DNA from 3 places in the Mumia spirodelae genome. Region 3 is predicted to be linked to each of the others. Evidence: riboswitches for the same ligand, from Rfam matches in the RefSeq annotation. Region 3 holds a riboswitch; each other region holds the start of a gene.

Region 1 (9,978 bases), on a different contig from region 3:
CCAGACTGGCGCCGCGCCGGAAGAAGTTGGCGTCGTAGACCGGACGCGCCTGCGTCTCCAGGGCGAACCCGAGGTCTGCGCTCGTCACGACGCCGCCGAGGTCGGCGTACGGGTACGGGCCGAGGTGCCGGGCGAGGAAGCGCGTGACCTGCGGCGTACGACGCAGCGACCGTGCCGCCCGCTTGCGCAGCCCGGCGCTCAGCGCGCGGTCGTACGCGTACAGGTAGCGGACACCGTCGGCCCGACCGCGCACCACGGCGAAGTCGCCCCACGCGGCGAACGCGAGATAGGTCGCCATCGGGCGTCGCATCACCCATCGCCACTGCACGAGGTCGCCGACCCGCGTCCGACCGGCGAGCCGGCCGACGCTGATCGCCTCACGGCCGCGCGGCACCCGCAGCCGGATGTCGTACGTCGCCTTGTCGCTCGGGTGGTCGTTGCTGGCGAACCACCACGGAGCCGCCTCCGGCTGCCCCACGACGAGTGCACCGGACCGCGTCGTGACGAACGGGCGCAGACCCTGGGTCGACACCTCCGCGGGCCGGCCGGCGTACGCGACGGACACCACGAAGCGGGTGCCCCTCGCGATCGCGTGCCGCGGGGTGACGACGAGCTCGCGACCGTGCTGGCGGAACCGGGCGGGTCGGCCGTCCACCCGCACCGACGACACGTCGAGCAGCAGGTCGAGGTCGAAGGTCCGCAGACGCTGCGTCGCGACGGCCCGCAGGCGGGTGCGGCCGGTCAGCCGCTCGGTGGCCGGCTGGTACGAGGCCGTGATCCGGTAGTGGCGCACGTCGTAGCCGCCGTTGCCGTGGCGCGGGAAGTAGGGGTCGCCGGCTCCGGGCGCTCCGGCGCCCGGCGCGACGGCGCTCGTGGCCGCGCTCGCCGAGGCGCCCGGGAGCAGCCCGGCGAGCAGGGCGATCGAGGCAGCGGCGACGGCGACGCGCATGCCGAGACCCTACGACGTCAGGAGCTCGGCCGGCTGGCCCACTCACGGATCTTGTCGATCCGGGCCCGCAGGTCCTCGACCGAGGCGCTCGCGGCGGTCGGTCCGCCGCACTCCTCGCGCAGCCGGTTGTGCACGACCCCGTGCGGCTGCCCCGTCCGGTGGTGCCACGCGCCGACCAGCCCGTTGAGCTCACGCCGCAGCAGGGCACGCATCTCGTGGGTGCTCGGCTCGTCCGGACGCTGGGCGGCACCGGCCGCCGCGCCGACCTCCGCCGCGTCGGCATCCTCGTCCCCCGCGTCAGCGGCCGGCCCGCCCGCTCCGCGCTGGGCCCGCCGGGAGCGCGCGTGGCGCAGCAGCTCGCGCACCTGGTCGGGCTCGAGCAGCCCGGGGATCCCGAGGAAGTCCATCTCCTCCTCCGACCCGACGGCGACCTCGCCCTCGTGGCCGAACTCGCCCCCGTCGTACAGCACGCGGTCGAAGGACGCCTCGCTCCCGAGCGCCTGGAACTCGAACGGCTCGAGGTCGGCGGTGGACTCCGTCGCCTGCGCCGCCGCGATCAGCTCGTCCTCGAGCGCGAGCGGGTCGTCGCTGTCGCCGCCGCTGCGGCCGAGCACGTGGTCGCGCTCCAGCTCCAGCTCCGAGGCCAGCCCGAGCACCCGCGGCACGCTGGGGACGAAGACGGTCGCGGTCTCACCGCGCTTGCGGGCCCGCACGAAGCGGCCGACGGCCTGGGCGAAGAACAGCGGCGTCGACGTCGTCGTCGCGTAGACGCCGACCGCCAGCCGCGGCACGTCGACGCCCTCGCTGACCATGCGGACGGCGACCATCCACCGGTCGTGCGACTCGGCGAACGCGCTGATCCGCGCGCTCGCCTCCTTCTCGTCCGACAGCACGACGGTCGGCCCGGTCCCGGTGACCTCGCGGAGGATCTTGGCGTACGCACGCGCCGCGTTCTGGTCGCTCGCGATCACGAGACCGCCCGCGTCGGGGACGTGGCGGCGCACCTCGGAGAGGCGCTTGTCGGCGGCGGCGAGGACCGACGGGATCCAGGAGCCCGACGGGTCCAGCGCCGTACGGAGCGCCTGCGCGGTGAGGTCCTTCGTCATCGGCTCGCCCATCCGGGCCGCGACCTCGTCACCGGCGCGGGTGCGCCAGCGCAGGTCGCCGGAGTAGGCCATGAAGAGGACAGGACGGACGACGCTGTCGGCGAGCGCCTCGGCGTAGCCGTACGAGTAGTCCGCGACGCTGCGCCCGATGCCGTCGTCGCCCGGCGCGTAGGTGACGAACGGGATGGGGTTGGTGTCGGACCGGAACGGGGTGCCGGTGAGGGCGAGCCGCCGCGTGGCCGGCTCGAACGCCTCGCGGACCGCGTCGCCCCACGAGAGCGCGTCGCCGGCGTGGTGCACCTCGTCGAGGATCACCAGCGTGCGGAAGCGCTCGGTGCGCAGACGGTACGCGGTGGGGTTGGTCGCGACACCGGCGTAGGTGAGCGCGAAGCCGCGGAAGTCCGACGCCATCGCGCCGCTGCGGCCGCTGAACGACGGGTCGAGCGGGATGCCGGCACGGGCGCCGGCCTCGGCCCACTGGGTCTTGAGGTGGTCGGTCGGCGCCACCACCACGACCCGCTCGACGACGCGGCGCTCGAGCAGCTGCGCCGCGACGGTGAGCGCGAACGTCGTCTTGCCGGCCCCGGGCGTCGCGACCGCGAGGAAGTCACGCGGGTTGCGCTCGGCGTACAGGGAGAGTGCGTCGGCCTGCCACGCACGCAGCTTGGGGGCGGTGCCCCATGCTGCGCGATCGGGATAGGCCGGTGGGAGATGCGCGGCCCCGGTCATCAGCGGCGGTACACCCGCCAGAGCTTGCGCATGCGTTCGATCTGACCGGGCGTGAAGTGGTGCATGCACCGGTCGTAGGAGTAGTCCATGAAGTTGTGGATCGGGTCCTCCCCCGGAGCAGGACAGGTGTCGCGCCCGCGCGGGCACTCGAAGCTCGGGATCCGCTCGCGCGGCGTGTCGGCCACGCGGTCGTTCTTCTTGCTGCAGCCGCCCTGGAACGTGTGGTAGAGCCCGAGCCAGTGGCCGGTCTCGTGCACGGCGGTGTCGCCCTTGTTGTAGCCCCGGAAGCGGCCGCCCGGCATGGAGTCCTTGTGGATCACGACGCCGTCGGTCTTGAGCTTGCTCTTGGGCCGCTGCGGGAACGTCGCGTAGCCGAGCACCTGCAGGTCGCCCCGCTCGGTGGGTGCCGCGATGTAGAGGTTGAGGCTGCGCTTCTTGCCGCGGTGCAGCGCCTTGCGCATCGCGCGGGACTCGCTCGAGCCGAGCGACGCGTAGTACCACGCCTTGTTGACCGTGTAGTCGATGTCCTTGAGCTTGAAGCGGATGCGCGTGCTCCGCGCCTGGCTCCACTGCTTGCCGGCGTAGGCGCGGTTCATCACCTTGACCTGGCGGCGCACCTTGGCACGGCTGACGGCCTTGCTGCCGCTCGACGGCTTGAGGACGTGCGCGTAGACGCCGACGGTGATGACCCGGGGGCCGTCCCCGCGGGCACCGGGCGTGGCGCGAGCCGCGTCGAGCCGCGCGAGGCGGGTCTTGAGGTCGCGCTCGTACGCCACCACCGTCGCCTCGGACGGCTCGGGCGCGCGGACGACGCCGTCGAGCCCCTTGAGCGTCCGGGCCGCCAGCGTCTCGGTCGGCGCGCAGTCGAGCGCGGGAGCAGCCGCGACCCGCGCGGTCGAGACGTCGGCGACCGCCGGCTGCGTCTGCGTCGCAGCGGTCAGGCCCGCGACGAGGGCGGCGCCGACCAGCACCGCCCCCCGGCCCCGCACGCGCGGCAGACGTCGCTGCGGGTCAGTCATCGTCACCGGAGTCGCCCGACTTCAGGGACTCCCAGATCTCCTTGCACTCCGGGCAGACCGGGAACCGCTGCGGGTCCCTGCTGGGCACCCACACCTTCCCGCAGAGCGCGACCACAGGGGTGCCCTCGATCATGGCCTCGGTGAGCTTGTCCTTCGGCACGTAGTGCGAGAAGCGCTCGTGGTCGCCGTCGTCGAGGCGCGGTTGCGTACGGACGTCCGAGGACGTCTGGGCTCCGGGACTGAAGGTGGTCGACACCCCGGCAGTCTATGCCAGAAGCGCTCGTCCCCCCAGCCGGTCAGTTCAGCTGGGGATCGTCGGGATAGGTGGACAGCATCGCCAGATCGCCGCCCTGACGGCGAAGGACCTGCCGCCACAGGGCCTCTGGATTCGGGGAGAGGAGGTCCTCGTCGAAGGAGTCGACGACCACCCACGAGCCCTCGGCGATCTCGCTCTCGAGCTGCCCCGGGCTCCACCCGGCATACCCGGCGAACACCCGCACACCGCGCAGCCCCGCCTCCACGGCGCGCGACGGCAGGTCGAGATCGACCAGGCCCACCCGGTCGTACATCTCGCGCCAGCCGGCCGGCGGGTCGTCGCCGTCGCGGAGCACGCCGACCGCGAGCGCGGAGTCGGTCGAGACGGGTCCGCCGGAGAAGACGGCCGTCGGGCTCGAGACCAGCGTCGACCACTCCGGCAGCACCTCGGCGACCGTCGCGTCGAGCGGCTGGTTGAGGATCACCCCGAGCGCTCCCCCGGCGTCGTGGTCCAGCACGACGACGACGGAGCGGTAGAACGGACCGCCGCCGAGCAGCGGTGTGGCGACCAGGAGGCGGCCCCGGTACGACCTGTGCCTCGGCGAGATCTCGTCGGACGACTCGGCGGGTTCTTGCTCGGTCATCGCCCCTCCTCGCGTCGTGCCCGACCCCCGTCTCAGCGTACGCCGTGGCAGCCGGATCCGTGGCTGCCCAGGCCGTAGGATGACCGAACCTGCACAGCGACACAGAGGACGAGATGGCCGACACCGAACACGAGGAGGAGCTCACCGTCGACGAGCTCGCGTCACGGGTCGGGATGACCGTGCGCAACGTCCGGGCGTACGCCAGCCGGGGACTGCTCGCGCCGCCGCGCCTCGAGGGTCGCACCGGCTACTACACGCAGTCCCACGTCAACCAGCTCCAGCTCGTGCGCAGCCTCCTCGACCGCGGCTACACGCTGCAGGCGGTCGAGAAGGCGCTGCAGGACAAGACGTCCACGACGGCCGACTACGCGCTCGACCTCATCACGGTGCTCGACTCGCCCCTCGCGCGCGAGCCCGAGAGCGAGCTCATGTCGCGCGACCGGCTGACGGCGATGGCCGGCATCGCCCGCGACGCAGATCTGGCCCAGAAGCTCGTCGACCGCGGCCTCGCCCGCATCGTCGACGAGGACACCCTCGAGGTCAGCCGCCCCGACGTCGTCCGCGCCGGCGTCGCCGCCATCTCGCTCGGCCTGGAGCCGGAGACCGTCCTCGAGCTCCTCCCCTCGCTGTCCACGCCGCTGCGGGCCGTCGCCGACGACCTGGTCGGCCGCGTGCGTCACGACATCTGGCAGCCGTTCGTCCACAAGGGCATGCCCGACGACCAGTGGCAGGAGGTCGTCACCTCGATCGCCAACCTGCTGCCCGTCGCGGCGCAGGCCGTGGTCGCGGTGTTCCGCGACGAGCTCGCGCACGCGATCGACGACGCCCTCGGCGAGGAGCTCGCCGCGCTCGGCGACGAGAAGCAGACGCCCTAGACAGAGATCGGCCCCACCCGACGCTGGAGGGAGGGACCGTCAGGTGGGGCCGAAGCTCTGCTGTCGATGCTAGGCGAGCCGCTCTCCGCACCGGAGGGCAGCGACGTGTGACCTTCCTCGCGTCAGCGCGACCGCACGGTGACGCCGCCGGCGCCCTGCGGCACCAGCTCGACGAAGACCTTGCCCGGCTTGAGCGTCACGGGCTTGCCGCCGGCCGCGAGCCGGATCGGTGCCGCCGCGTTCTTCTTGCTCCAGCGCGCGTTGAGGACCTTGCCGCCGCTGAGGACGACGGCCTTGCCGCCCCCGGTGAACACGGTCTCCGGGACCGGGTTGCCGGCCGGGTCGCGGTAGCCCGCGTCGGCCTGGCGCGTGAAGAGGACCAGGACGGTGCTCGGAGTGAAGTCCTTGCCCTTCTGCGCGTGCCCGTTGACCCGCTTGTACGCGCCCGACGCGTACTGCCAGCGTGTCGCCGAGCCGCGCGAGAAGCGGACGTCGAAGGAGGTCGCCTTGGCGGTGCCCGCGGTCGGGGTCGCGCTGAACGGCAGGTACGGCGGCGGCACCGCGGCCTTCGCCGAGCTCTGCTTCTGCGCGTACGCGTCCAGGTTCAGCAGCCGGTCGTACGGCGCGCGCTTGCCCGGGTCGCGCGACAGCGTCAGGTTGCCCGTGTCCTCGCTGTGGAAGTCGACGCCGGCAGCCTTGATCTTGCGGACCGCCACGCCGGCGCCGCCGGAGGCGATCAGCTGACCGCCGGTCGGCTTCACGATCGCGATGTCGGTCGTGCGGGTCGAGCGGACGTGACCGACCTTGGTCGGGGTCTCGGTGTAGAAGAACGCCGCGAGGCGCGTCAGCCCTCCCTCGACCAGCTCCTCGAACACCAGGTCGGCCTGCGACAGGCCGTACTGCGGCGCGCCCGCGTCGGTGTTCTCGATCTTCACGAGGAAGGCCGGGTGCTCGGGCAGGCCCTTGGCCGCGGCCTGCCCCGTGAACGGGTTGGCGCGGACCAGCGTGGCGGCCTTGCGGGCGGCGTCGGCGGTCGTGGGGGACGGCGTCTCGGGGGTCTTCGGCTCCTCGCCGCCCGAGCAGGCGGTCGCGAGGACGAGGGCGGCCGCGACGAGAGTCGCACGGACCGCGGTACGGGGGTGAAGGCTCACGGGCATGCTTCCATGGTGGAGCAGGGCCGGCACCCCTCGAGGCACCGGCCCTGCTGTTTCGTGATGCGTGTCGGTCAGGTCAGGCGCGCAGGCGCAGCGTGCCGGCCGACCAGCCGCGGGTCCAGATCCGCTCGACCTTCACACGGCTGCCGGAGTACGGCGAGTGAAGGATGCGGCCCTTCCCCCAGTAGATGCCCACGTGGTACTTGCGGGATCCACCGAAGAAGACGAGGTCGCCCTTGCGGATGTTCTTCTTCTTGATGTGGCGGACGCGGTGGTACTGCGCGTTCGCCGTGCGGGGCAGCCGCACGCCGGCCTTGCGGAACGAGTACGACGTCAGGCCCGAGCAGTCGAACGAGCCGGGGCCCGACGCGCCGTAGCGGTACGGGTCGCCCTTCTGGCGCGCGGCGACGCGCGTGGCCTTCACGATGCGGCCGGCGCGACGCTTCTTCGCGGCGAGCCGCTTCGCCTTGGCCGTCGAGAGCTTCGCTGCCGCCGTGGTCTTGGCGGCGGTGGTGCTCGTGGTGGTGGAGGTGGTGGCGCTGGCCTGCGGCGCGGTCGTGACGACCATCGCAGCGGCAGCGGACAGAGCGATCGGCAGCGCGAAAAGACGCTGCTTCCGGGGGGACGCGAGCATGTTGGACGTGGTTCCCTTCCACGCCTACGAAGTGAGCTGTCGGATTAGGGCCGAAAGGAATGGCCCCTCCCTCGTGAGGGATTCACCCCGAGCACGCATGACCGCCAAGGTCTTCGTGCAGAGTTGGTTCCTCCGCTCCTGCCCGTCGGTGGTGTCGGTGATGGGGGCGTGTGCAGGCGGGCAGGACTGGGCGTTACCCACACACGATGTTCAGTTGTCCGGCCCTGACCAGGTCGCGTCCCGGTCGGGCCCGTTATGAGGTTGTGATGGCCCGGGTCGGACCGCGAGCCACCATAGGCACAGTCCCGTAACCCCACAAATCGCCCGAACTCACCACGCGGAGACCTTGGTCACCTGTCCAGGTCGCCTCGCCTGGTATCGCAGGGGTTACATGGGTGGAATGTGACCCTCGTCACAGTTTGTCCGAAGTCCATCACGGGCACATCACGATCCTTGCGACGATCGGGCCCCGATCGTGCGGCGTGAGCACGCGCGCCGACCGGTCCGCGGGCCCTCAGCCGGCCAGGGCGCGCACCCGACGGACCGCGTCCACGACGGCGCCGGCGACACCCTCGAAGTCGGCCGGAGACGCCGCCGTGAAGCGCACGGCGGTCCGCGCCACCTCCGGCACGACGCCCAGCGCGAGGAGCACCTCCGACGGCTCGTCCGACCCCGCGGCGCACGCCGACCCGCTCGAGCAGACGATGCCGTGGTCCTGCTCCAGCCCGAGCAGCACAACCTCCCCCGAGGTCCCGGGGAAGCAGAAGGACGCATGACCGGGCAGCCGCTCGGTCGGGTGCCCGGTGAGCACGGCGCCGTCGGCACCGGCGAGAACCTCGCGGACGAACGCGTCCCGCGCGGCGGCGAGCTCCGCGACGGGCCCGCTCGGGCGCGGGCCGTCCGGCGTCGTCGTCACCGCCAGGCGGAGCGCGGTCGCGAGACCGACCGCGGCCGCGACGTTCTCGGTCCCGGACCGGCGGCCGCGTTCCTGGCCACCGCCGTGCACCAGCGGCTCGAGCGCCAGCCCACGCCGTACCCAGAGCGCACCGCTCCCCTTCGGTGCTCCGAGCTTGTGACCGCTCACGGTGAGCGCGTCGACGCCGAGGCGCTGCGGGTCGACGACCACCGAGCCGACGGCCTGCACGGCGTCGGTGTGCACGAGCGCGCCGTGCCGCCGCGCCAGCGCCGCGACCTCGGCGACCGGCTGCACGGTGCCGATCTCGTTGTTGGCCAGCATCACCGACACGAGGGTCGTGCCGGGACCGATCACCCGCTCGGCCTGAGCGAGGTCGACGACGCCGTCCGCGTCCACGTCGAGCAGGTCGACCCTGAACCCGTGCAGCCGCACCAGGTGGTCGCACGCCTCGAGCACAGCGGGGTGCTCGATCCGCGTCGTGACGACGTGCCGGTCCCGCGGCCGGGCCAGCGCCAGCCCCTTGACGGCGAGGTTGTCCGCCTCGGTGCCGCCGGAGGTCCACACGATCTCCGCCGGGCGGGCACCCAGCGCCGCCGCGACGTCGGCACGCGCGCCTTCGAGCGCACGCGCCGCGGCGTCACCCAGCCCGTGGTGGCTCGACGGGTTGCCGAACTCCCCGGTCAGGTACGGCCACATCGCCTCGAGCACCTCCCGCCGCACGGGCGTCGTCGCAGCCGCGTCGAGGTAGCGCACTCAGACCGCCACCGCGACGTCCAGCCCGAGGTCGAGGGCGGTCACGCTGTGGGTGAGCGCACCGACCGCGATGAGGTCGACGCCGGTGAGCGCGACCTCCCGGATCCCCGGGAGCGTGATCCCGCCGCTGGCCTCCACGAGCGCCCGTCCGGCGACCTTCTCGACGCCGGTGCGCAGATCCTCGACCGAGAAGTTGTCCAGCAGCACGGTGTCGACGTCGGCGGCGAGGACGGCGTCGAGCTGGTCCAGCCGGTCGACCTCGACCTCGAGGTGCACGGTGTGCGGCAGCGCCGCACGAGCCGCACGGAGCGCAGCGGTGATGCGCTCGGGGTCGTCACCGAGGAGCGCCAGGTGGTTGTCCTTGGCCATCACGGCGTCCGAGAGCGAGAAGCGGTGGTTGTGGCCCCCTCCGCACCGCACGGCGTACTTCTCGAACGCGCGCAGCCCCGGCGTCGTCTTGCGGGTGTCGACGATGCGCGCGCCGGTGCCGGCGACGGCGTCGACGTACGCCCGGGTCTGGGTCGCGATGCCTGACATCCGCTGGGCGAAGTTGAGGGCGACCCGCTCCCCCCGCAGGACCCCGCGGGCGGGGCCTACGACGGTCGCGACGACGGTCCCCGGCTCGAGGACGTCGCCGTCGGCACGCTCGACCCGGACCGCGATCCGAGGGTCGACCGCGGCGAACGTCGCGGCCACGACCGCTGCGCCGGCGAGGACGCCCGCCTGTCGCGACACCATCCGTGCGGTCGCCACGGCGTCGGCGGGCACCAGGACCTCGCCTGTCACGTCCCCCCACGGCGCGTCCTCCTGGAGCGCCGCCTCCACCGCGGCGGTGATGAGCGCGTCGGTCAGCATGCGGGGTCTCCCTTCCGCACCCACGAGAGGTGGCGGTCGAAGGCGGGGTCACGGTCGGGGTGGTCGCTGCGGAAGTGGGCGCCGCGTGA
Region 2 (9,978 bases), on a different contig from region 3:
TCGCGATCCTCGACGCCGACAAGGAGGGCTTCCTGCGCTCGGGTCGCTCGCTGATCCAGACGATCGGTCGCGCGGCGCGCAACGTGTCGGGCCAGGTCGTGATGTACGCCGACTCGGTGACGCCGTCGATGGAGCAGGCGATCGACGAGACCAACCGGCGCCGCGCGATCCAGATCGCGTACAACACTGAGCACGGCATCAACCCGACCCCGCTGCGCAAGAAGATCGCCGACATCACCGACATGCTGGCCCGCGAGGACGCCGACATCGAGCAGCTCGTCGGCTCCGGCCGGGCGCAGTCGCGCGGCAAGTCCCCGGTGCCGCTGGTGGGCGCGTCCGGCGACGGGACCCACGTGGATCCGTCGTCGATGGCGGCCTCGGAGCTCGCCGAGCTGATCCAGGGCCTCAACACGCAGATGCACGCGGCGGCCGAGGAGCTGCAGTTCGAGGTGGCGGCGCGGCTGCGCGACGAGATCGGCGAGCTCAAGAAGGAGCTCCGCCAGATGCAGGCCGCCGGCGCCGGCTGAGCCCCAGCCGGCCCCGCCAGGTGGTCGAGTAGGCCTCACCCGGTGGTCGAGCAGCCCTCACCAGGTGGTCGAGTAGCTCCGAGCCGCTACGCGAGGGGCGTATCGAGACCGTCGCCCGCCACCTCGGCAGGCCCCTCCCACGCGTCCGCGTCGACGGCGTACACCCACCGCATCCCCGGCCACTCCGTCACGGACCAGAGCCGGCGCTGCTGCGGCCACGCGGCGATGTCCTCGCAGCCGGTCGGGAGGACCTTCTTGTGCCGTCGAAACGCCCCCGGCCTCCCGACGAGCAGATCGCCGTTGTTGCCGCGGCCCTGGCTCGTCGTCAGGTACCAGGTGCCGTCGAGCGCCGTCGCGCCCTGCATCCGAGGGGACACGTCGGCGTGCAGCTCGGCGGGCGTGACGCGCCCGGTGTGCTCGTCGCGCACCGGCAGGTGGGTCCGCGGATCGAGAGGGAACCGCCAGAGCCGCTGCGTCTTGCCCACCCCGCCGTACTCCCCGACGACGAGGGAGGCGGGGTCCCCGTCGGCGGGGCTGCCGTGCTCGACCGACAGGAACGAGTAGCGAAGTCGGCTGCCGTCGTCGCGGCTCCAGGCGCGCAGCCGGGCGAAGACGGGGAGCACGAGGTCGTACCCGAGCCGCTCCGACGGCCCCCGCCGCGCGTCCGGGTCCAGACGGAGCAGGTCGTCGATGCGGACCAGGTAGATGCCCGCGCGGGTCGCGGCGACGTACAGGTACGGCCCGTACCAGGCGATGCCGCCCGCGTGGATCGGGAGCGGGTGCGCCCGGACCCCCCACGGCATCCTGCGCGGCCGGACCAGGAGCACGTGGCGGTAGCGCAGCGTCGCGAGGTCGACGAACGTGAGGCGGGAGCCGTTGCGCCGAGCGTCGTGGTGGGCGTACCAGCTGACGACGACGACGTCCCGACCACCGGTGCCCCCGGGGGTCGTGCCCGCGTCGGCGTCCGCGGAGGTGGTGATGCCCTGGGGATACCAGAGCTCGGTGTCCACGTCGTCGGGCTCCCAGGCGAACCCGTACGCCGCGGCGCGCCCGGGCACGTCGACCTCACGCGCCTGCTGGTCGGCGGCGTCCAGCATCGCAGGCACGCTGGTCCGGGTCCCGTGGCGCAGGAGGGCCCGGTGCGCACCGGGACTCGTCAGCGCTCCGACCAGCCCCACGTGTCTCACCGCCACGTCGCGAGCATCTCGCGAGTCGGGCTCTCGTGCACCCTCTGGCACAATGGCGCAGGGAGGGGAGTATTCCTTTCGTCGACCCGTCGTCATCACGGCCGTTCTTCTGGCCCGGCGGGTCGAGTCGTGTCAGGTGCCCAGCGCGCCGGCGCGGCGGAAGAGACCTCCGGCCAGACACGTATCCGACCGGAGGAACCTAACCGCATGAACGTCACCCCCCTCGAGTGGTGGATCACGATCGGCGTCACCGTCGCCGTGCTCCTCTTCGACGTCGTCGTGATCGCTCGCCGACCCCACGAGCCGTCGATGAAGGAAGCCGGGCTCGCGCTCTCGGTGTACGTCGGCCTCGCCGTCGCGTTCGGCATCTGGGTGTCGAGCTTCCACGGCGGCCAGTACGGCCTGGAGTTCTTCACCGGATGGCTCACCGAGTACAGCCTCTCGGTGGACAACCTGTTCATCTTCATCATCATCATGGCGAGCTTCAAGGTGCCGAGGGTCTATCAGCAAGAGGCGCTGATGATCGGCATCATCCTGGCGCTGATCTTCCGTGCGATCTTCATCGGGCTCGGCGCCGCTGCGATCAACAACTTCAGCTGGGTCTTCTACATCTTCGGCCTGTTCCTCGTCTACACGGCGTACGGCCTGGTCAAGAGCTACCGCAACCACGACGACGAGGAGGCCGGCGACAACGCCGTGGTCCGCTTCGCCGAGCGCCACTTCAGCGTCACCGACGAGTTCCACGGCATGAAGATGGCGATCCGGATCGACGGCAAGCGGTTCCTGACGCCGATGTTCCTCGTGATCCTGGCGCTGGGCACGACCGACCTGCTGTTCGCGCTGGACTCGATCCCCGCGATCTACGGCATCACGAAGGAGCCGTACCTGGTCCTGACCGCGAACATCTTCGCCCTCATGGGTCTGCGCCAGCTCTACTTCCTGCTCGGCGGCCTGCTGCAGCGCCTGGTCTACCTGTCGCTCGGTCTGTCGGTGATCCTCGCGTTCATCGGCGTCAAGCTGGTCCTGCACGCCCTGCACACCAACGAGCTGCCGTTCATCAACAACGGTGAGCACCTCGACGTGCCGGAGATCCCGACGCTGGCCAGCCTCGGCGTCATCATCGTCGTCCTCGCGGTCACGGCGGTGGCGAGCCTGTGGAAGACGCGCAACCAGCCGCCGCCGCAGCGCCCGGACGAGCGTGAGGACATCCCGCAGACCTGACGCGGCGGCGTACCGCTCTCACGGCCCGGCGGTGAGCTGGGTCCCACCCGTGAACTCCGCGGTGGGACCAGGCTCACCGCCGTCGTGCATGTGCCCCCTCCACAGGCGCGATGAGGTCGCGCCATCGCCGACCGAACACCGGCGCTGGCCCGTCGTAGCCGCGAGCCACGAGCTTCTGGTGGACGAGCATCACGAGCGCTCGTGGGCTCGCGAACCGAGCGTTGGTGATCTGGACGTAGGCCACGTGATGGTCCCGAAAGCGCTCGTACCGGCCGATGTCGACGTTGAACTGGTGGTCGTCCTCGGAATGTTGTCGCCCTTCGTACTCGATGACGAGCAGCCAGCGACGGTAGAGGAGGTCGACGCAGCCGAGCATCTTCCCGCCGACCTCGAGGTCGACGTTGACCTCCGGAACGGGAAGTCCGGCTGCCACGAGATAGGCGCGGACCTTCGACTCGCGGGGCGAACGCGATCGCGGGTTCAGATGAGGGACGATCTCGAGTGCCCGTGTCGCACCCGGACGCCAGTCGTCTCGCTCGGCGAGGTCGACGATCTCGGTGACCGTAGCGTGATCGTGGCGGACGAGCCAGTCGCCGGCAGCGATGAGGTCGATCGACCGCTCCTCGGCGCAGCATCCGACGAACGCCGCCGCCGGCGTGACCCCGACCGCGTCCAAGGGAGGCACGATCTTGGTCCGGTGGACCAGGATTCCCTCGAGCGACGCGTGGTGATCGTCAGGGACCACGAAGCAGATCGGTCGCAAGGGTAGGTCGTCGTACCCCAGCATCCGGAGCCTCGAGGAGTCGGTGACCTTCGCGTACGCCGGTGCAGCGAGAGCGGCGGCGCGGATGTGGTCAAGGTCCGACATCGGGTGGTCGACGTGGACCCACACGCGGGGGTGAATTCGGGTGAACCGCCGGCCGAGCAGCGCCTTCGGCGGGAGGCCCACGCTCTTGGCCCGCTCGCGGGTGACCCGGCCGCGCCTGTGGACGATCGACGGTCGCCCCGCGTTCCGCACTCGGGAGCGGTGAGCTGGGTCCCACCCGTGCACCCCGCGGTGGGACCAGGCTCACCGCCGGGGCTTTTCGGCGGGGGCGCATCCCCGTCGTTGCAGGGGAGAGGCGTCCCGAAACGTCCGATCCCGGCCGCGGTGTCCTTGATGTCTTGATTCTCTGGGTTAGTCTGTCGGAGGTCTTGCTCGACGCCGAGTCCCGCCCACGAGCAAGGCCTACCCCGGAAGGTCGGTCACGGGGGCCGGCGAACCACGAGCACCACGGGCGGGAGTGGGGAACCCAATTCTGGAGCCTCGGCTCCTTGGGGTGAAGCCGCACACGGACACCGTCCGTGACGGCCGGGCACCTTCGGCCCGAACCCGACAGCTAACCCCACAGGCGTTGTGAAGGAACAACATGAACAACGCCCTGAGCGTCGCCAAGCGCGGCGCCGCCACCACGCTCGCTCTCGTCGGCCTGGTGGCGGGTCTGCTGGTCTTCACCAGCACCCCCGCCAACGCAGCCAAGGACAAGACCTGGGAACGCCTCGCTCGGTGCGAGGCCGGGGGTCGGTGGCACATCAACACCGGTAACGGCTACCACGGTGGTCTGCAGTTCAATCCCGGCACGTGGCGCGCGTACGGCGGCAAGAAGTATGCGTCGACCGCCTACAAGGCCAAGCGCCGCGAGCAGATCGCGGTCGCGGAGAAGGTCCTCAAGAGTCAGGGCTGGGGCGCGTGGCCCGGCTGCACCCGCAAGCTCGGGCTGACGACCAAGCACAAGCGCGAGAAGTGGCAGGGCTTCGCGAAGAGCGATCGCTACGCCAAGAAGGGCGCCATCGGGCACTTCCCGCGTTGGTGGCGCAAGCGGTTCTGGTGATCCCTCGCTGAGGGCACCGTGACGGACCCCGTCGGCTCACTCGAGCTCGGCGGGGTCCTTCACGTAGGTGCGCTCGGCGTAGAAGGCGCGGTTGATGAACCACGTGATCACCCACAGGACGACGCCGACGCCGATCATGATCCCCGCGACGACGTACTGCTCCCCGTCCCGGCCCGACAGCGGCGTCACGAGGTAGAGGCACGTGACGGCGCCGATCACCGGCAGGATCGTGGGGGCGACGAAGTGCCGGCTGTCGACGTGGTCGCGACGCAGGACCAGGACGGCGACGTTGACGACCGTGAAGACCGCGAGCAGCAGCAGCGCCGTCGTGCCGCCCAGCGTGGCGACGGCGTCCTCGCTGGCGTTGAAGACGTAGGTGATGAGCCCGAGGGCCAGCAGCGTCGTGAAGAGGATCGCGACCCATGGCGTCTGCCGCTTGCGTCCGACGTGGGCCAGCGGTGGCGGAAGGACGTGCTGCCTGGCCATCCCGTACAGCAGCCGGCTGGCCATCAGCATGTTGATCAGCGCGGTGTTGGCGACCGCGAACATCGTGATGAACGGATAGATCTCGTCGATCGGGAGGTTGGGCGCCCCGGTCTCCACGACGGTGAGGAGCGGCGTCTCGGTCGCGGCGAGCTTGCCGATGGGGACCAGCGCGACCGCGGTGATCGAGACGAGGACGTAGATCAGGCCGGTGATCGACAGGCCGGTCAGCATGATCCGCGGGAACGTCGAGACCGGGTCCTTCGTCTCCTCGGCCATGTTGACGGAGTCCTCGAAGCCGACCATCGCGAAGAACGCCAGCGAGGTCGCCGTCGTCACCGCCAGGAAGACGTTCTTGTCCTCCGGGGTGTCGAAGGCCACCACCCGGGAGAAGTCGGCGTCGCCCTGCACGATCGCCCACACCCCGACGAGGAGGACGAGCAGGAGACCGGTCAGCTCGACGAGGGTGAGGACGACGTTCGTCATGATCCCGTGCGCCACACCGCGCAGGTTCACCAGCGCGAGGACGATCATGAAGAGCAGGGCCACCACGAGGATCCCGGAGTTGCCGAGGTCCAGCCCGAAGCCCTGGTCCAGGCTGCGCGCGAAGACGCGCGAGGCGGTCGAGGCCGACGTGATGCCCGAGGACAGGACGGCGAACGCGACCAGGAACGTCAGGAAGTGGATCCCGAAGGCCTTGTGCGTGTAGAGGGCGGCGCCGGCGGCCTGCGGATACTTCGTGACGAGCTCGAGGTAGGAGAACGCGGTCAGCGTCGCGATGACGAAGGCGATGATGAACGGCAGCCATGCTGCACCGCCGACCTCGGCGGCGACCTGGCCCGTGAGGGCGTAGACGCCGGTGCCGAGGATGTCTCCGACGATGAAGAGCAGGAGCAGCTTCGGTGTCAGGAAGCGCCTCAGCTCCGGTGGGCGGTCCTGCTCCGATGTCGTGGAACCAGGCCTTGCGTCGCTCATGGCACCCCTCCTCGTACGCCGGTCGCGCACCCCTCACTGTCGTGCCGGGCCGCGCTGGCCGCAATCCGGCAGAGGGTGGAGGTTGATCGAACACGTGTTCGAAGCAGGCGTATCCTTTCCGCGTGGGAACCAACAGGCGGTACGGCCAGGAGGAGCGTTCCGTCGCCCCGCCTCGCGAGGGCCGCGGAGTCCGTCACGTCTGGGTCTCGCTCAGCCGGTACGAGTCGGACGCCTATCCCGGTCTGGTGATCGAGTGGCGCCGCGAGTCGCAGGGCTGGGTCGCGCGGGTCGCGTTCGTCCCCGGCAAGGAGGGGGAGGGGACGCTGGTCGAGCAGTGGGTCCCCGCCAAGCGCCTCCGTCCCGCCAGTCCGGACGCCCCCGCCGGTTCTGCCGGCTGACCGGCCAGGAGGCTGCAGGCTCACCCCAGCTCCACCCGCCCCGCCGCCGCGAGCAGGGCGTCCAGGACCGCGGTGACGGCCGGGCCGGGCTCGCGCCGGTTCTGCCGGTGCCGTGCGATGACCCGGCGGGAGCCGAGGCCGGGCAGCGGGACCACCTCCACCCCTGCAGGCAGCTCCTGCTGCAGCGCGAGGGCGGCGACCATGGCCACGCCCTCGCCGGCGGCCACCAGGGCGTACGCGGCCTCGAAGCTCGTGAACTGGTGGACGACGCGCAGGCGCCCTCCGAGCGTGCCGGCGAGACGCTCGAGCGCGCGGGCGGCGGCGGTCTGCCGCTCGGCGGCGAGCCAGGGCGCGTCCGTCAGGTCGGCGACCTGGGTGGGCGTCGGGAACGTCGACGGGATGACGACCCGCCACGGCTCGTCGAGCAGGATCACGTCGTGCATGCCGCGCGGGGCGCTGGTGACGGCGTCCTCGTCCTGCTCGACGAGGACGAGGTCGAGCTCGCCGGCGCGGAGGAGGCGGACAGCCTCGTCCGGCTCGTGCTCGGCGACGGTGACCTCGATGCCGGGGTAGTCCTCGCGCACCTGACCGAGCGACGGACCGACGATCGCCTGGATCGACGTCTGGAACGCCCCGACGGCCACCCGGCCGGAGACCTCGTCGCCCATCGTCGCCAGGGTCTTGCGTGCCTCCACCAGCTCCGCCTCGATGCGCTCGGCCGTCTCGGCCAGGACGCGTCCGGCCGGGGTGAGCGTGACGCCGCGCGGACCTCGCGCGAGCACGTCGAGACCCTCCTCGGACTCCAGGCGCGCTATCTGCTGGGAGACCGCCGAGGGTGTGACGTTCAACTCATCCGCGGCCGCGAGGATGCCGCCCGTCCGGTATACGGCCAGCAGATACGCGAGTCGGCGCGGGTCGATCGATGCCATTCAGCAATGCTAAACGGCTCATCAAGAAAGGCTCGATTGTGCTTAACCCGAGTGCGGCGCACACTGGACTGGTCGCCGCCCGTGAGGCCCTCCGGACGCCGGCACTTCCCCCTCATCCACGCACGACCTTCTCGGAGCCGCACATGTTCTCGGTCGCCGACTTCGTCACCACCCTCGGGTGGGTCGGCGCTGTCGCGGGCGCAGCCGCGTACCTTCTCGTCAGCCGCGGACGCTGGAAGGCCGCCTCGGCGCGCTACCAGTCCGCCAACCTCCTCGGCGCCGGCCTCATGGGTGGGGTCGCGGCGTTCAACGGCGTCTGGCCGTCCGCCGCGGCGAACCTCATCTGGATCGTGATCGGCGGCCAGGCCCTGTGGGCCATCGTCGCCAAGAAGCACGCGGACCGTCAGGCTGCCGCGGCGTCGGTCTCGGCCGCCGACCTCGAGCCGCGCGAGAACCCCCTCGTCGAGGCGACCCCGCTCGTCGCGGCGACGTCGCCCGCGGTCGAGCGTGCCGAGGCCTCGTACGACCTGCTGCTCGAGGAGCGCGACCCGACGCTGCGGATGAGCGTGGACGAGCTCAAGGCGCTCACCGGTCGGGGGGTCGCGGCCGCCGCCTGATCGTCGTACGACGTTGCATGCCCTCTCCCGGATCGGTCCGGGAGAGGGCATCGTCGTGAGGGGAGGAGGTCGCGATGTCGACGATCGTCGTGGGCGGAGGGCAGGCCGGTCTGGCCGTCAGCCATGAGCTGGCCGCGCTGGGCGTCGAGCACCGGGTCCTCGAGCGCGGACGCGTGGCGCAGACCTGGCGCGGCCGGTGGGACAGCTTCACCCTCGTGACGCCCAACTGGAGCCTGCGACTCCCCGGCAGCGCGTACGACGGCGACGAGCCGGAGGGGCACGTCCCGAGGGACGCGATCGTGGCGTTCCTGCAGGACTACGCCGAACGCCAGGCCGGCCCGGTCGAGGAGGGTACGACGGTGGCGAGCGTGGAGACGGGCCGCGGGGCGCGCTTCCTCCTCCGTACCGACCAGGGGGACATCGACGCCGACGCCGTGGTCGTCTGCACGGGCGCCTACCAGCGGCCGCACCTTCCGCCCGCGGCGACGGCCTTCCCGTCGTCGGTCGCGGTCCTCGACGTGACGGCGTACCGCCGCCCGTCCGACCTCCCCGACGGGCGGGTGCTCGTGGTGGGGTCGGGCCAGACGGGCGTGCAGCTCGCCGAGGAGCTCCACCTCGCAGGACGGGACGTGCTGCTCGCCTGCGGACGTGCGCCGTGGACCCCACGACGGCTCGACGGCGTCGACGTCGTGACGTGGCTGGAGCGGGCCGGCTACTTCGACCAGCCGCGGTCCGCGCTGCCTGGACCGGCGGCGAGGCTCCTGGCGAATCCTCAGGCGACCGGCGCCCGGGGCGGCCACGACCTGCACTACCGGGTGCTCCAGGAGCTGGGTGTGGTGCTGACCGGACGTCTCCTGGGTGTCGCGGACGGGACGGTCGCGTTCGCCGACGACCTCGCGGAGTCGGTCGCCTTCGGGGACGCCCGGCTCGCCGACATGCGCGGGCTTCTCGACGGCCGCTTCGGTGACGAGGCGCCGGACGTGCCCGAGCCGAAGCCCTTCGTCGCCGACCCGCCGCTGCGCGCGGACGTCGCCGGGATCGGTGCCGTCGTGCTCACGGCCGGGTTCCGGCCGGACTACGCCCGATGGGTGCAGTTCCCGGTGTTCGACGCCGACGGTTTCCCGCTGGTCGCCGACGACCTGTCCACCGCCGTACCGGGGCTCTACTTCTGCGGGGTCCACTTCCTCCGCAACCGCCGGTCGTCGCTCCAGTGGGGCGTCGGCGACGACGCGCACGTCGTGGCGCGCACGCTCGCCGAGGAGCAGTCCGCCGCGTGACCCGCGGACTTCACCAGCCCCGCGCGCGCCACTCCGCGAGGTGCGGGCGCTCGTCGCCGAGCGTGGAGTCGTCCCCGTGACCGGGGTAGAACCAGGTCTCGTCCGGGAGGCGGTCGAAGATCTTGCGCTCCACGTCGTCGATGAGCGACGCGAAGTCGTCGTGCGACCAGGTCTTGCCGACGCCGCCGGGGAACAGCGAGTCGCCCGTGAAGAGGTGCGGCATGCCGTCGGGATCGTCGTACAGGAGGGCGATCGAGCCCGGCGTGTGGCCGACGAGGTGGATGACCTGGAGCCGCGACCGTCCGACCGCGATCTCCTCGCCGTCGGTGACCACGGTGTCGATCGGGACCCCGATCTCCTCGGCGTCCTCGGCGCCCGCGATCGTCCGGGCGCCGGTCGCGGCGACGACGTCGGCCAGCGCCTGCCAGTGGTCGCCGTGGCGGTGGGTCGTGACGACGGCGGCGAGGCCCGCGGCCCCGACCACCTCGATCAG
Region 3 (9,978 bases):
AACGTGACCCGGCCCTCATGGACGTCGGTCGCGAGCCGCGCGTCGACGTCCTTCAGGTGGACGTGGGCGACCCGGTCGGTGTGCGCCTTCGTCAGCAGCACCGGATCGACACCGGCCGCCATCAGGTGGCCCGTGTCGACGCACAGCGCGACGCGCGAGCGCTCGAGCACGGTCTCGACCTCGTCGCCGTTCTCGACCATGGTCCCGACATGGGGGTGGAGGACGGCGAGCAGGCCCCGCGCCTGGGCACGGTCGTGGAGGGCGTCGAGGTTCGCGCAGAGCGTCGTCCACTGCTCCTCGCTCAGCTCGGGACGCGCGTCGTACCCGTTGACGCCGGTCGCGGCGGCGAGGACGACGACCCCGGCGCCCGCGGCGACGCACGCGTCGGCGAACGCGTCGAACACCGGCGCGGGGTCGGTCACCTCGTCGTGGAGGACGACCGGCAGGAACCCTCCGACCGCCTGGAGCCCGTGCTCGCGCAGCACCGCCGCCTTGGCCGTGGGCTCGTCGGGCAGCCACCCCTCGGGCCCGAACTCCGTGGCCGCGAGGCCCAGCTGTCGCATCTCGTCGAGCACCCGCTCCCTCGCCATCTGGAGTCCCCAGCCCTCGACCTCGCACACGCCCCACGAGATGGGAGCTCCGGCGATCCGGCCACGCACCATGTCCACCCTGCCTTCGTCGCTGCTCACTCCTGACCTCGTCAGTGTGGCCGCGCTCACAGAGGCATGTCAACACTTTGTCAGGACATATAGACGTTTAGATGTCCTATGCCCCTATAGTTCACCCATGGGTGGAGGGCCACAGATCTCGCTGGACCGGTCGAGCCCGGTCCCGCTGTACTTCCAGATCGCCGAGCAGCTGGAGGGTGCGATCCTCAGCGGCGCGCTCGCGCCGGGGGACAAGATCGACAACGAGCTCGCCCTCGCCGACCGCCTCGGTCTCTCCCGCCCGACCGTCCGCCAGGCGATCCAGGTGCTGGTCGACAAGGGCATGGTGGTGCGCAAACGAGGGGTCGGCACGCAGGTGGTGCACGGCAAGGTCCGGCGCTCGGTCGAGCTGACCAGCCTGTACGACGACCTGGCCGCCGCAGGCCAGGACCCGCGTACGGAGGTGCTCGGCCTCCGCCGGGTCGAGGCCGGCGAGGAGGTCGCGCGCGAGCTGCAGCTCGAGCCGGGCGCGCCCGTGTGGTCGCTCGAGCGGGTGCGCTACATCGGCGACGAGCCGCTCGCCCTCATGCACAACCTGCTCCCGGCGCCGCTGCTCGACCTCGGCGCGATCGACCTCACCGACGTCGGCCTCTATGCCGCGATGCGGAACGCGGGGATCTGGATGCGCGTCGCCAAGCAGCGGATCGGCGCCCGGCGGGCCGACGCACGCGAGGCGCGGCTCCTCGCCGAACGCAAGGGCGCTCCCCTCCTGACCATGCAGCGGACCGCGTACGACGACGCCGGACGCGCCGTCGAGTACGGCGAGCACGCGTACCGGCCGGACCTCTACGCCTTCGAGCTCACGCTCGTCGACCGCTGAGGCGCACCAGCGAGCCCTCCGCACGAGGGCGGCGCCGGCGACCCCGGCGCGCCCGCCGACGGACGGTACGCGCCATGTCGGCCGCGCCGATCATGCCCGCGTCGTTGCCGAGGTGGGCGCGCACGATCAGCGCCTCGGGACGGAAGCCACGACCCGTCAACGTGTGCCGGAAGGCGTCGCGCGCCGGCTCCAGCAGCAGCTGGTCGGCGTCCGAGACACCTCCCCCGACGACGAAGAGACCGGGGTCGAAGGCCGCCGCGAGGTTCGCGATGCCCACCCCGAGCCACGAGCCGACGTCGTGCAGCGAGCGGATCGCGTCCTCGTCGCCCTCGCGCGCCAGCTCCGACACGACGATGCCGTTGACCCGCTCGACGTCGCCGTCGACGCGCTCGAGGAGGCGCTTGCCGTAGTCCTCGCCACGGTCCACCGCCCCGCGGGCGTCGCGGATGAGCGCGTTGCCGCTCGCGTACTGCTCCAGGCAGCCGCGGTTGCCGCACTCGCACGCACGCCCGTCGGGCACCACGATCATGTGCCCGAACTCGCCGGCGATGCCGAACCGGCCGCGGTGCGGACGTCCGTCGATGACGAGCGACCCGCCGATGCCCGTGCCGAGCGTCAGGCAGATCATGTCCTCCTCGTTCTGCGCCGCGCCGAAGCGCCACTCCGCCCACGCCGCGGCGTTGGCGTCGTTGTCGACGAGGACGGACAGGCCGGTACGCCGGCGTACCGCGTCGCGCAGCGGCTCGTGCCGCCACGCGAGGTGCGGAGAGAAGAGGACCGTCGACTGCGTCGCGTCGACGAAGCCGGCGGCGCCGATGCCGACCGACGTGACGTGGTGGTGGCGGCGCAGCGTCGCGACGATGTCCGCGATCGCGTCGAGGACGGCCGTCGGGCTCGTCGTCGGTGTGTCGCGGCTCAGCCGTTCGAGCACGTGGCCGTCGAGGTCGACTACCCCGGCCTTGACGCGGGTGCCGCCGATGTCGATGCCGATCGAGAGACGCTCAGCCATCCAGGCTCCCCGTCACCGTGCCCGGGCGAGGTCTGCGGCCCCGATCATCCCGGCGTCGTTGCCCAGGCTCGCCGGCCGGATCGCCGCCTGTGGCCGGTAGACCGGCGCCGACAACGAGCGGACGAACGCCGCGTGCGCGGGCTCGAGCAGCAGCGCGCCCGCCTTGGCGACGCCGCCGCCGACGGCGACCACGCTCGGGTCGATGACCGCGGCCAGCGACGCGATGCCCTCGCCGAGCCACCGCCCCACGTCCGCGATCAGCTCGATCGCCAGCGGGTCGCCCTTCTGCGCCTGCTCGGTCACCATCTGACCGGTGATCCGCGAGACGTCACCGTCGACGAGCGCCGCCAGCGGCTGCGCCTGCTCCATCTGCGCGCTGATCCGGTCGCGCGTCTCGCGCACGAGCGCGCGGCCGGAGGCGTACTGCTCCCAGCAGCCGTACTGGCCGCACCCGCAGCGGATCCCCGCGGGGACCATGCGCAGGTGCCCGATCTCCCCGGCGACGCCGAACGCCCCGCGGTCGAGCCGCCCACCCTGGATGATGCCGCCGCCGATGCCGGTGCCGACGGTCACGAGGAGCATGTCGTCGACGTCCGCGCCGGCGCCGAACCGGAACTCGCCCCACGCGGCCGCGTTGGCGTCGTTCTCGATCACGACAGGAAGGTCGACGAGGTCCTCGAGGCGGTCCGCGAGCGGCTCGTCGACCCACTTGATGTTGGGCGCGAAGAGGACGGTGCGTCGCGCGGCATCGACGAATCCCGCTGCGCCGACGCCGACGGCCTCGACGTCGTGGTCGCGCTTGAGCGCGTTGACCGAGCGGGCGACGGCGTCACCGATGAGGGTCGGATCGGTCGCCGGCGTCTTGAGCCGGTCCTGGACGACGATGGTGCCGTCCTCGTCGACGACAGCGACGGCGATCTTGGTCCCGCCGATGTCGACCCCGACCGTCACTCCCATGACTCGTCCTCCACGTCGATGTCCTGTCCTGCGTCGGCCGTCTGTCCGGGCTCGCCCTGCGGACGAGACTGCGCCCACGCGTCCACCACACCACGCGCGGCGAGCGTGAGCGAGGTCAGCGCCGACGCCAGGTGCTCGGCGACCTCGGGTCGCGCGTGCCGCACCACGGCGATCATCTGGCACAAGGGACAGTAGTCGCACGCCTCGGGCCGGTGCGCGTCAGCCGTCCCGTCGTCGGCGCCGTGAGCGCCCTCGGATGCCTGCTGCGCGAGCACGCGCGCCAGCTTGAGGGCCTCTTGCGCGAGGGTGCCGACGTGGTCACCGCCGGTCTGTGCGGTCATGCCTCTCCTCGAGCGGGGACGGTGGGTGCGCTGCGAGCGCAGTCGTCAGATCCTATCGAGACGCGCGTCACCCCCGGGTCTCCCGGTCACGCCTCGGCGGACTCCACGCGCTTCTTCAGGCCCTTCAGCGCCGTCTCGATGATGACCTTCTCCGCCTTGCGGCGCAGCATGCCCAGCAGCGGGATGGAGACCTCGACCGCGAGGCGGTAGGTCACGCGCGTCCTGCCGTCGCCGAGCGGCTCGAGGACGTACGCGCCGTCCATGCCCTTGACCATCGCGCCCGGCTCGGTGATCCGCCAGTCGACCTCGCGGTCGCCGTCCCACGTGTATCCGAGCGTGTAGGTGTCGCGGATCGGCGTCGCGTCGAGGACGAACTGCACCTCCGTCGCCCGGGCGCGGAACTCGTCGAGGTCGACGACCCGCGCCTCCTTCACCCCCGTCGCCCACGACGGGTACGACGCGAAGTCGGCGATGACCGCCATGATCACGCCCGGCTCGGCGTCGACCACGATGTCGCTGGTCGTCTGGTTGGTCATCCAGACCCTCCTGGTCGGTCGGTGCTGCGCCCGTTGCCGACCTTATCGCGCGCCGCGCTCGTCCTCGTCCGGGGCGCTCCCCTGTGTCGCCGCCGGCTCGGGCGGCTCCCCCACCGCGCGACCGACGTCGAGCGTGTCGCGGACCTGCGTGACCCAGCGCTTCAGCCGCTCGCGGTAGTCGCGGTCGATGCGCCGTGCGGCACGCCGCGACGGGGCCGCCGGCACCGGGTCGGCCTGCAGGAAGACGTGGACGATCGTCCCCTCGGCGGTCGCCTCGAGCCACACCTCCGCGGTCCCCTCCAGCGCGCCGCTCACGCTCCACCGCTTGCCGCGGTCGCCGCGGTCCTCGAAGCACCGGAGCTCCAGGCCGGGCAGCACGGCGGCCCACGCGGACTCCGCGCACAGCACCTCGCGCAGCGGACGCGGCGGCACGGCGGCGTACGTCTGGTCGATCACATCGACGGCCGGCATCGAGGTCTCCTTTAGGGGTGTTCGGACCGATGAATGTAACCTGCCCGAGGGGGAGTACGTCGTGTCGACGTACCCAGATCGCTCGATCGGAGGCAGTGTGCGCACCTACGCGACCCCACCCACGTACCAGGTCCCGGACACCGGGAGCATCACCGACGACGTCCTGGTGCGGGTGGGCAAGGACCCGGACCGGGTGTCCTTCCAGCGCAAGGTCGGCGGCGTCTGGGTCGACGTGACGATGGGCCAGTTCCGCGACGAGGTCGTGGCGCTGGGCAAGGGGTTCGTCGCGGCCGGCGTCGCGCCGGGTGACCGCGTCGCGATCCTCGCCCGCACCCGCTACGAGTGGACGCAGGTCGACTACGCGCTGTGGTGGATCGGCGCCGTCCCCGTCCCGATCTACGAGTCCTCGTCGGTCGAGCAGATCTCGTGGATCCTGTCCGACTCCGGCGCCGTGGGCTGCGTCGTGGAGAGCGACGAGCACGCCCAGCGGGTCGCCGCGTCGCGCTCGGAGCTGACCGCGCTCAAGGACGTCTGGTGCATCGACGACGGCTTCGACACGCTCGTGGCCGCGGGCCAGGTGGTCAGCGACGAGGACGTCGCCGCCCGCCGCGACGCGGTCGCGCCGGAGGACCTCGCGACGATCATCTACACCTCCGGCACCACCGGTCGTCCCAAGGGCGCGGAGCTGACCCACGCCAACTTCATGTTCGAGCTCGGCGACGCGATCGACATCCTCCCCGAGATCTTCGACCGCGACGACGCCGTCACGCTGCTCTTCCTCCCGCTCGCGCACGTGTTCGCCCGGATCATCGAGATCGGGGCCATCCGTGCGGGCGTCAAGCTCTCGCACACGCCGGACGTCAAGAACCTCCTGCCGGAGCTCGCGGAGATCAAGCCGACGTTCATCCTGGCCGTCCCGCGCGTGTTCGAGAAGGTCTACAACGGCGCCAGCCAGAACGCGCACGCGTCGGGCAAGGGCAAGATCTTCGACGTCGCGACCTCGACCGCCATCGCGTACAGCCGCGCCCGCGAGGCCGGCAAGCGCATCGGTCCCCTCCTCAAGGCCAAGCACGCGCTGTTCGACCGGCTCGTCTACACCAAGCTCCGCGACGCCATGGGCGGACGCGTCGAGCACGCGATCTCCGGCGGCGCCCCGCTCGGCGAGCGGCTCGCGCACTTCTTCTCCGGCATCGGCGTCCCGGTGATCGAGGGGTACGGCCTCACCGAGACCACCGCCGCGCTCGCCGCCAACATGGCCAGCGACTCCAAGATCGGCACCGTCGGGCGGCCGTTCCCGGGCACCGAGGTCCGCGTGGCCGAGGACGGCGAGCTCCTGTTCCGCGGCGGCCAGGTCTTCCGCGGCTACTGGAACGCCCCGGAGGCTACCGCGGCCGCGATCGACGAGGACGGCTGGTTCCACACCGGCGACGTCGGCGAGATCGACTCCGAGGGCTTCATCTCGATCACCGGTCGCAAGAAGGAGATCATCGTCACCGCCGGCGGCAAGAACGTGGTGCCTGCGGTTCTCGAGGACCGCATCCGCGCCCACGTGCTCGTGAGCCAGGCCGTCGTCGTGGGCGAGGGCAAGCCGTTCGTCGCCGCGCTGATCACCCTCGACGAGGAGTCGATCGGCCCGTGGCTCGAGCAGCACGGCAAGCCGGCCGACACGCCCGTCGCGCAGCTCGCCGACGACCCCGACGTGATCGCCGCCGTGCAGTCCGCGGTCGACGAGGCCAACACGCACGTGTCCAAGGCGGAGTCGATCCGCAAGTTCCGGATCCTGCCCAAGGACTGGACCGAGGAGGGCGGGCAGATCACGCCGACCCTCAAGCTCAAGCGCAACGTCGTGATGCGCGAGCACCGCGACGACGTCGAGGCGCTGTACGAGTAGGCCGTACGCCCCTCGCTCCGCGGCACCAGCCGGTCCTGGCTCCGCGGCAGCAGCCCGCGCCGTACCCCTCCCGCTCCTCCACGTTTGCCACGCCCGCACCGCAAGTGCCCCTCGTGCACCGCGAATCTGCGGTGCACGACGGGGCGTTCCGGTGCGGGCGTGGCAAACGCCACCCGCGGGCGTGCCCACCGGGACGGAGCGGCGTACGACGCGCGCCCACCGGCACGGCGCACCCGCCCCGCTCGGGTACCCCACCGGAACCCAACCGCCCCCACCGCACACGCTCGGGTCAGTGACGCTTCGCTCGGGTACCCCAACGGCGGCGAAGCCGCGAAGAACGGCGCTGGACGTGGAAGAGCCCCGGCCCACCGTGAGGCGGGCCGGGGCTCCTGACGTCTTGCGGGCGCGTCAACCGACGCTGTCCTGACGCGCGTCAACCGACGCGACGAACTCCCGAGATCGGCATCAGGTCCACCGACACGATCTCGACGCTGCGACCCGGACGCGGGGCGTGCACGAGCTTGCCGTTGCCGATGTAGATGCCCACGTGGCTCACCGGGCTGTAGTAGAAGACCAGGTCGCCGGGGCTCATCGAGGAGCGCGACACCGAGCTTCCCATCCCCGACTGCGCCGACGAGGAGTGCGGCAGCGACACGCCGGCCGCGCCGAACGCCGCCATCGTCAGGCCCGAGCAGTCCCAGCTGCTCGGCCCGGCCGCGCCGTACGAGTAAGGCTCGCCGAGCTGCGCGAGCGCGAAGTCGATCGCCTTCTTGGCCCGACCCGACGCGTTGACCTTCGGAGCGCTCGTCGACGGACGGTCGTCACCGCGGGTGGTGCCGCCGTGGTCGTTGTCGTAGACCTCTTCGCGCTCGGCGGGCGTCAGGCTGGCGACCAGCGCCTCGGCCTTGTCGACCCGGTCGTCGAGCTTCGCCTTCTGCTTCTTCATCTCCTTCTCGGCGTCGGAGATGACCTCGAGCTTGGCGGAGAGCTGCTCGCGGCGGACCTTGAGCTCGCCCGCCTCGCGCTCGAACGCGGCGAGGCGGTCGGCCTGGGTGCTGTTGTACGACTGCAGGGCGGTCAGGCCCTCCAGGAACTCGTCGACGTCGTCGCTGGCGAGGAGCTGCGTGGTCGGGCCCATCGGGGAGCTCGACAGCCGCTCGGTCACGGTCTTGGCGAGGGCGTTGCGCACCTCGTCGACCTCGGCCTGCTGCGCCTTGACGTCGGCGCGGAGCTTCTTGATCTGCTTGGTGGCGCCGTCGACCTCGGTCTTGAGCTCGAGATAGCGCTCGTTGGCCTGCTCGGCCTCGTGACTGAGCTTGGCTACCTCGCGCTGCGCCTCGGACAGGCTCGGAGTCTCGGGATCCGCTGCGCTCGGGGACGCGGTGAGCGTGGCAGCGAGGACCAACCCGGACCCGGCGGCGACGGCTGCCCTCATCGACAGCTTTCGGCCGTTCCGCACGTCGGACGGTCTCCTTCGTGTTCTCGACGCCTGCCGGGTGAGCTGACGGGTTCGGGCCAAGAACATGCCCTACCGTCCTCGCGGACGGATTCACCCCAGGAACATGGGTCCCCGGCTCCGGCGTCGATCCGGGGGATCTCGACCGAACTAGGCGGCGCGCCTGCGCTCTCCGGGGTAGAGAACTCCTCAGGCACGCGAGCCTCACCCTATGCGGCAACCGGGTGAGGAATCAACGACACCCTGGGGGAAACTCAGAACTCCCCTGCCATCGCGGACCCGAGGGTGAGAAGACTCACGCGTCCTCGACCGTCTCGCCGTCGACCTGCGTCACGAGCCGGAGCGGAGGGACGAGGCCGGCGGCGCTCAACGCCTCCAGCGCGGCGCCCTCGTCGGCGTCGAGGCTCACGCCCTCGTCGGGCGCGCCGAGGAGCGCGGTCACCACGCAGTCGCCGCAGGCGTGGGGTCGGACCAGGCAGCGGCCGCAGTCGATGGTCAGGAGCTCGCCGTGGCCCGTCGCCGGTCCCGGCTGCTGGTGGAGCACGCGAGATTCGTCCATGTCCGGGACGCTACGCAGCCGCTCTGACAGAAACCGCCGACCCGACACGCCGGTGCTCCGCGCGCCGCGGACCTGTCAGCGTGCGCGCCTAACGTCAGCAGCATGACCCTCGCCTCCGACGCCGCTCCCCCGTCTCCCGTCCCCATCCGCGGCGTCCAGGGCACCCTCGACGAGCTCGGACGGGACCTGTCCGGCATCACGTTCTGCGTCGTGGACCTCGAGACCACCGGGGGTTCGGCGGCGGCCGGCTCGATGATCACCGAGATCGGCGCGGTCAAGGTCCGGGGCGGCGAGATCCTCGGCGAGTTCCAGACCCTCGTCGACCCCGAGGGCCCGATCCCCACCTTCATCACGGTGCTCACCGGCATCACCGACGCCATGGTCGTCGCCGCGCCGAGGATCGGCGAGGCACTGCCGTCGTTCCTCGAGTTCGCCCGCGGCACCGTCCTGGTCGCGCACAACGCCCCGTTCGACGTCGGCTTCCTCAAGCACTTCACCCAGCACCTCGGGCTGACGTGGCCCGGGTTCGAGAGCCTCGACACCGCCCGCATCGCCCGGCGCGTCCTGCTGCGCGACGAGGTGCCCAACTGCAAGCTCGGCACCCTCGCCCGGCACTTCCACTCCGGCACCACCCCCAACCACCGTGCGCTCGCCGACGCCCGTGCCACCGTGGACGTCCTCCACGCGCTGCTCGAGCGCCTCGGCACGATGGGCGTGTCGACCATGGAGGAGCTGGCCACCTTCAGTGCGCGGGTGAGCGCCGCGCAGCGCAAGAAGAGCCGCCTGGCCGACCACCTCCCCCACGTCCCCGGCGTCTACCTCTTCCGCGACCGCCACGACAACGTCCTGTACGTCGGGACCTCCAAGGATCTCCGCGCGCGCGTCCGCTCCTACTTCACCTCGAGCGAGACCCGCACCCGGATGGGCGAGATGGTGGCGCTGGCCACGCGCGTCGAGGGCATCACGTGCGCGACGGCGCTCGAGGCGCAGGTCCGCGAGCTGCGGCTCATCGCGCACCACAAGCCGCCCTACAACCGCCGCTCGCGCCATCCCGAGCGCGCCACCTGGATCAAGCTCACTCGAGAGCCGTGGCCGCGGCTCTCGTTCGTCCGCAAGACCGACGACGACGCCGACTACCTCGGGCCGTTCACCCGCCGGGCGTCGGCCGAGCGCGTGGCCTCCGCGCTGTACGAGGCGTTCCGCATCCGCCAGTGCTCCGGTCGGCTCCCCC

What was found. Region 3 has a riboswitch for cyclic di-AMP ahead of ACQSSQ_RS07665 (C40 family peptidase). Riboswitches for the same ligand answer to the same signal wherever they lie in the genome.
Region 1: another riboswitch for cyclic di-AMP. It lies ahead of ACQSSQ_RS22255 (C40 family peptidase); the one in region 3 lies ahead of ACQSSQ_RS07665 (C40 family peptidase).
Region 2: another riboswitch for cyclic di-AMP. It lies ahead of ACQSSQ_RS22855 (transglycosylase family protein); the one in region 3 lies ahead of ACQSSQ_RS07665 (C40 family peptidase).

What each region holds. Positions count from the first base shown of each region.
Region 1 covers NZ_JBODSD010000005.1:417,547-427,524, forward strand. The annotation lists gene ACQSSQ_RS22220 (M1 family metallopeptidase) at 1-949, opposite strand, end outside; gene ACQSSQ_RS22225 (DEAD/DEAH box helicase) at 967-2,784, opposite strand; gene ACQSSQ_RS22230 (zinc metalloprotease) at 2,784-3,803, opposite strand; gene ACQSSQ_RS22235 (DUF3039 domain-containing protein) at 3,796-4,059, opposite strand; gene ACQSSQ_RS22240 (YqgE/AlgH family protein) at 4,100-4,702, opposite strand; gene ACQSSQ_RS22245 (MerR family transcriptional regulator) at 4,816-5,577, shown strand; gene ACQSSQ_RS22250 (DUF3048 domain-containing protein) at 5,700-6,734, opposite strand; gene ACQSSQ_RS22255 (C40 family peptidase) at 6,808-7,365, opposite strand; cyclic di-AMP (ydaO/yuaA leader) riboswitch at 7,372-7,535, opposite strand; gene ACQSSQ_RS22260 (cysteine desulfurase family protein) at 7,880-9,034, opposite strand; gene nadC (carboxylating nicotinate-nucleotide diphosphorylase) at 9,035-9,889, opposite strand; gene nadB (L-aspartate oxidase) at 9,883-9,978, opposite strand, start outside.
Region 2 covers NZ_JBODSD010000006.1:98,892-108,869, forward strand. The annotation lists gene uvrB (excinuclease ABC subunit UvrB) at 1-527, shown strand, start outside; gene ACQSSQ_RS22840 (hypothetical protein) at 614-1,720, opposite strand; gene ACQSSQ_RS22845 (TerC family protein) at 1,922-2,935, shown strand; gene ACQSSQ_RS22850 (hypothetical protein) at 3,009-3,803, opposite strand; cyclic di-AMP (ydaO/yuaA leader) riboswitch at 4,195-4,343, shown strand; gene ACQSSQ_RS22855 (transglycosylase family protein) at 4,345-4,806, shown strand; gene ACQSSQ_RS22860 (APC family permease) at 4,843-6,264, opposite strand; gene ACQSSQ_RS22865 (hypothetical protein) at 6,387-6,662, shown strand; gene ACQSSQ_RS22870 (LysR family transcriptional regulator) at 6,683-7,591, opposite strand; gene ACQSSQ_RS22875 (CBU_0592 family membrane protein) at 7,735-8,208, shown strand; gene ACQSSQ_RS22880 (NAD(P)-binding domain-containing protein) at 8,283-9,485, shown strand; gene ACQSSQ_RS22885 (MBL fold metallo-hydrolase) at 9,496-9,978, opposite strand, start outside.
Region 3 covers NZ_JBODSD010000001.1:1,560,096-1,570,073, reverse strand. The annotation lists gene ACQSSQ_RS07705 (TIM barrel protein) at 1-662, opposite strand, end outside; gene ACQSSQ_RS07700 (GntR family transcriptional regulator) at 787-1,527, shown strand; gene ACQSSQ_RS07695 (ROK family glucokinase) at 1,508-2,536, opposite strand; gene ACQSSQ_RS07690 (ROK family glucokinase) at 2,549-3,493, opposite strand; gene ACQSSQ_RS07685 (hypothetical protein) at 3,484-3,834, opposite strand; gene ACQSSQ_RS07680 (SRPBCC family protein) at 3,921-4,370, opposite strand; gene ACQSSQ_RS07675 (hypothetical protein) at 4,413-4,841, opposite strand; gene ACQSSQ_RS07670 (AMP-dependent synthetase/ligase) at 4,939-6,732, shown strand; gene ACQSSQ_RS07665 (C40 family peptidase) at 7,166-8,191, opposite strand; cyclic di-AMP (ydaO/yuaA leader) riboswitch at 8,204-8,335, opposite strand; gene ACQSSQ_RS07660 (hypothetical protein) at 8,484-8,747, opposite strand; gene ACQSSQ_RS07655 (DEDD exonuclease domain-containing protein) at 8,850-9,978, shown strand, end outside.